2 regions of the Paenibacillus nitricinens genome follow, and region 2 is predicted to be linked to the other one. Evidence: a T-box and tRNA genes for the amino acid it is inferred to sense, from the RefSeq annotation. Region 2 holds a T-box; the other holds one or more tRNA genes.
What was found. A T-box is a leader RNA that pairs with one kind of tRNA and senses whether it is charged. The one in region 2 lies ahead of trpS (tryptophan--tRNA ligase), so its partner is inferred to be a tRNA-Trp.
Positions count from the first base shown of each region.

Region 1: it encodes a tRNA-Trp, which carries the amino acid that the T-box ahead of trpS (tryptophan--tRNA ligase) is inferred to sense. The anticodon was not compared.

Region 1 covers NZ_CP183948.1:5,888,749-5,891,103, forward strand. The annotation lists gene ACN6KS_RS26110 (AraC family transcriptional regulator) at 1-77, shown strand, start outside; tRNA gene ACN6KS_RS26115 (tRNA-Leu) at 212-290, opposite strand; tRNA gene ACN6KS_RS26120 (tRNA-Cys) at 305-378, opposite strand; tRNA gene ACN6KS_RS26125 (tRNA-Gly) at 389-463, opposite strand; tRNA gene ACN6KS_RS26130 (tRNA-Gln) at 470-544, opposite strand; tRNA gene ACN6KS_RS26135 (tRNA-His) at 564-639, opposite strand; tRNA gene ACN6KS_RS26140 (tRNA-His) at 685-760, opposite strand; tRNA gene ACN6KS_RS26145 (tRNA-Trp) at 784-857, opposite strand; tRNA gene ACN6KS_RS26150 (tRNA-Tyr) at 863-948, opposite strand; tRNA gene ACN6KS_RS26155 (tRNA-Thr) at 954-1,029, opposite strand; tRNA gene ACN6KS_RS26160 (tRNA-Phe) at 1,057-1,132, opposite strand; tRNA gene ACN6KS_RS26165 (tRNA-Asp) at 1,143-1,220, opposite strand; tRNA gene ACN6KS_RS26170 (tRNA-Met) at 1,247-1,323, opposite strand; tRNA gene ACN6KS_RS26175 (tRNA-Val) at 1,341-1,416, opposite strand; tRNA gene ACN6KS_RS26180 (tRNA-Glu) at 1,472-1,546, opposite strand; tRNA gene ACN6KS_RS26185 (tRNA-Ser) at 1,565-1,657, opposite strand; tRNA gene ACN6KS_RS26190 (tRNA-Asn) at 1,661-1,736, opposite strand; rRNA gene ACN6KS_RS26195 (23S ribosomal RNA) at 1,797-2,355, opposite strand, start outside.
Region 2 covers NZ_CP183948.1:2,879,198-2,881,552, forward strand. The annotation lists gene ACN6KS_RS12620 (aminopeptidase) at 1-153, shown strand, start outside; gene trpS (tryptophan--tRNA ligase) at 251-1,246, opposite strand; T-box leader at 1,349-1,637, opposite strand; gene ACN6KS_RS12630 (hypothetical protein) at 1,835-2,260, shown strand; gene ACN6KS_RS12635 (winged helix-turn-helix transcriptional regulator) at 2,324-2,355, opposite strand, start outside.

The sequences.
Region 1 (2,355 bases), 3.0 Mb from region 2:
ATGACGCCCAATTTTGCAATATGTTTAAACGTGAAATTGGTCTCACTCCACGAGCATTCCGCCTAAGCAGTCAATAAAACAACACTCCACACAAAAAGGCCGTTGAATTAGAGACGCCTCTAATTCAACGGCTTAAGAATAAAAGCTCAAAGACAAAGAAAAAAGGTTTGTAAAGTTGCTTATACAAGCGACTTTACAAACCTTTTTGATATACCGGCGAGAGGACTCGAACCTCCACGGTTTCCCTCTCGATTTTGAGTCGAGCGCGTCTGCCATTCCGCCACGCCGGCACATATGAACTTAATGGAGGCGCCACCCAGATTTGAACTGGGGATAAAGCTTTTGCAGAGCTTTGCCTTACCACTTGGCTATGGCGCCATGTAAAATATGGAGCGGACGACGGGAATCGAACCCGCGACCCTCGCCTTGGCAAGGCGATGCTCTACCGCTGAGCCACGTCCGCATAAAATGGCTGGGGATATAGGATTTGAACCTATGCATGACGGAGTCAAAGTCCGTTGCCTTACCGCTTGGCTAATCCCCAATAACATTTTAAAGTAAAATGGGGCGACTGATGGGTCTCGAACCCACGAATGCCGGAACCACAATCCGGTGCGTTAACCCCTTCGCCACAGTCGCCATATTAAACTGAAATTCGTTGCCATTCTTCTTTGTTAAAGTAAATGGGGCGACCGATGGGTCTCGAACCCACGAATGCCGGAACCACAATCCGGTGCGTTAACCCCTTCGCCACGATCGCCATATTAAACTTTAGAAAGAATTTGGCAGGGGCAGCAGGAATTGAACCCACACCAACGGTTTTGGAGACCGTTGTTCTACCTTTAAACTATGCCCCTAAAACTGGTGGAGGATGATGGATTCGAACCACCGAACACTTACGTGAGCAGATTTACAGTCTGATGCGTTTGGCCACTTCGCTAATCCTCCAAGGATGGTGCCGGCGAGAGGACTTGAACCCCCAACCTACTGATTACAAGTCAGTTGCTCTACCAATTGAGCTACACCGGCATGGCACTCATTCTATTGTGAAAATCATGGTGGCTCGAGACGGATTCGAACCGCCGACACGAGGATTTTCAGTCCTCTGCTCTACCGACTGAGCTATCGAGCCAAGGTAAAAATGGCGGAACCGACGAGATTCGAACTCGCGATCTCCTGCGTGACAGGCAGGCATGTTAGGCCAACTACACCACGGTTCCAAAAGATATAATTTCTTGATGAAAATTGGTTGCGGGGGCAGGATTTGAACCTGCGGCCTTCGGGTTATGAGCCCGACGAGCTACCGGGCTGCTCCACCCCGCGTCGTTCTTAAATGAATATGGTGGAGGCTGAGGGGATCGAACCCCCGACCCTCTGCTTGTAAGGCAGATGCTCTCCCAGCTGAGCTAAGCCTCCATAAACAACAATTGTTATTGTACCAAAGTCCACTATGTAAAATCAAGTGAAAATTTGGTGACCCGTATGGGATTCGAACCCATGTTACCTCCGTGAAAGGGAGGTGTCTTAACCCCTTGACCAACGGGCCATACTAAGTAAAAATTTGTGGCGGAGAGAGAGGGATTCGAACCCTCGAGACGCTTGTGGCGCCTACACGATTTCCAATCGTGCTCCTTCGGCCAAACTCGGACACCTCTCCATATGGCTCCCCGAACAGGACTCGAACCTGTGACAACTCGATTAACAGTCGAGTGCTCTACCAACTGAGCTATCAGGGAATATTCATACCAGGCTTGATGCCTGAAAACTGAATCCGAATTGAATTTGCGTTTTAAGTATAGGATAAGCCCTCGACCGATTAGTATTGGTCAGCTCCATGCATTACTGCACTTCCACCTCCAACCTATCTACCTCGTCGTCTTCAAGGGGTCTTACTAATTGGGAAATCTCATCTTGAGGGGGGCTTCACGCTTAGATGCTTTCAGCGCTTATCCCGTCCGTACGTAGCTACTCAGCCATGCTCCTGGCGGAACAACTGATGCACCAGCGGTACGTCCATCCCGGTCCTCTCGTACTAAGGACAGCTCCTCTCAAATTTCCTGCGCCCACGACAGATAGGGACCGAACTGTCTCACGACGTTCTGAACCCAGCTCGCGTACCGCTTTAATGGGCGAACAGCCCAACCCTTGGGACCTACTTCAGCCCCAGGATGCGATGAGCCGACATCGAGGTGCCAAACCTCCCCGTCGATGTGGACTCTTGGGGGAGATAAGCCTGTTATCCCCAGGGTAGCTTTTATCCGTTGAGCGATGGCCCTTCCATGCGGTACCACCGGATCACTAAGTCCGACTTTCGTCCCTGCTCGACTTGTAGGTCTCGCAGTCAAGCTCCCTTAT
Region 2 (2,355 bases):
AAGCTTACGAATGAAGAGCTTGTCGCAAGAGGCGCTAATGTCAGCTTAACGCATGTCGATTTCATGATTGGTTCTGCTGAGCTGGATATTGATGGAGAATTGGCAGATGGTACGATTGAGCCGGTATTCCGTAAAGGGAATTGGGTGCTGTAAGAGGAAATCCATATTAAATAATATTTTCTTATAAAAACAGCCGGCGCTCTCTTCAGTAGAGAGTCCGGCGTTTTTTTATTACCCTTAGAGATCAGTTTTACTTTGAAAAATAATTAAGGCCCATAGCCCCGCGTACTTCAGACATCGTTTCTTGAGCGATGTCGCAGGCACGCTTTGTTCCGGATAATAAGATATCCTCAACAACCTTGGGTCTGGCAGCATAATAGGAGCGCCGCTCACGCATTGGTTCAATTAGCTGGTCTAGAGCTGCCGTGATAAGCTGCTTACAGGCAGAACAGCTTATACTGCCACTTTCGCAGCTATCGTGAATTTCTGGGGCGCCATGTGAACGAACAGCACGATGATAAGCATAAATGGGACAAATATCTGGATGCCCAGGATCATTTTTATGAACACGGGCTGGATCGGTTATGGCTTTACGGATCTTGAAGGTGATCTCTTCTTTTGTAGAGTCCAGCTCGATAGCATTGCCTAGGCTTTTACTCATTTTAGCGTTGCCGTCTGTTCCTACTAGTCTTGGCGTCCCGCTGATGAGCGCTCTAGGCTCCACAAGGATGGGGCTGTACAGCTCGTTGAATCTACGTACGATTTTGCGGGTCAACTCCAGATGGGGAAGCTGGTCTTCTCCTACAGGAATAATCGTTGCTTTACAAAAGGTTATATCCGCAGCCTGGCTAACTGGATAACCAAGAAAACCGTAGTACAGTTCATCTAAGCTGGAATTTTTCGATTCGGCTTTAATCGTGGGATTATGCCTTAACGAATTCACAGTAACAAACATGGAGAATAGGACGGTCAGCTCAGCGATCTCAGGAACCATAGATTGAATAAATAGGGTTGCTTTATCTGGATTAATACCCGCTGATAAATAGTCCAGTGTGATTTCATTCAAGTTTTGAGCAAGGTGTTGAGGCCGATCAAAGTGAGTCGTTAGGGCTTGAATATCTGCTAGAAACACAAAAGTGTCATATTGCTCCTGTAGAGTTACTCGGTTCTGTAAGCTGCCGACGTAATGGCCAAGGTGCAGCTTTCCAGTCACTCGATCTCCAGTTAATACACGTTCTTTTATCATTTAAATTCCTCCTGTTTTGTCGCTTCTGATTAACATTGAATCGCCACCACCAGCCATCATCCATGGCCATCACCTCCTTAAAATGACAAAAAAACCTCATCCAATAAGGACGAAGTTGTCGTGGTACCACCTTAATTGATCGTGTTACCATACGTTTCGTTGGCTTTACGATCTTCTCTTACCTGTACGAAAGAGGGTTAAAGATAATCTCGGATACAGGTCCCTTGATAACGGCGGGAACCCCGGCTTCTCCTACAGCATCCAAGCAAGATGGTTCGGAAGAGCAACTCTAAAGGCCATTCGATCAAGCGCTGGACACCGGTTCGCAGCAACCACCGGCTCTCTGAAGTCCATGTTCGTTTGTCTACTTACCCATTGTCAGCGTTGTTCATGATATTTGGGTAATTGTAATTCTGATGAGTGAGTTTGTCAATAGGTGGAAATTAGAGGGTGATATTCGAAGGAACCAGGTTTTATAATCTAGTAAAGGTATAACTTAAATGTTTATAATCATCAGGAATTAAGTCCAATCTATCATTGCGGATTCACAATATACTAATCTATAACCTTGAAATGGAGTGATGAACAATGGCGACAATTATAAGTTATGGGTCACAGGCAAAAATCCCGTTAGACCCGTTTACTACTGCTATAACGGTTGCAGGGATTCCTGGAGCTGGAGCGGGTCTAGCCACCACGCAAGTAAATATTAGTCCGGCTAATCCGGCCTCTTTCTCCAGCAGAGTCGAGTTAAATGGTAGTTTTAGTCTTACTGCACTTGCTGATAGCCAATTTCTTGTTTTAATCCGACGTGCTGGAGTCGATATTTATAGCTCCTTTTTTCGTTTTACTACAACTACTGATATTCAATTAAATGTTCAGTGGGTTGATGGCCCTTATATTGGAATCCACAACTATGAACTGGTAATTCAGAATGATAGCGACTTGCCTATAAATATATTTGGACCCATATCATTTACAGCAACTGCTATTGGTGGAGATGGCGTAATATAATCCTCAAAAAACCCCAACCATTATGGATGGGGTTTATTAAGAGTGAACTTAAGGTTCCACTAATTATTTATTTAAAATGTTGTCCTCCAGAACAG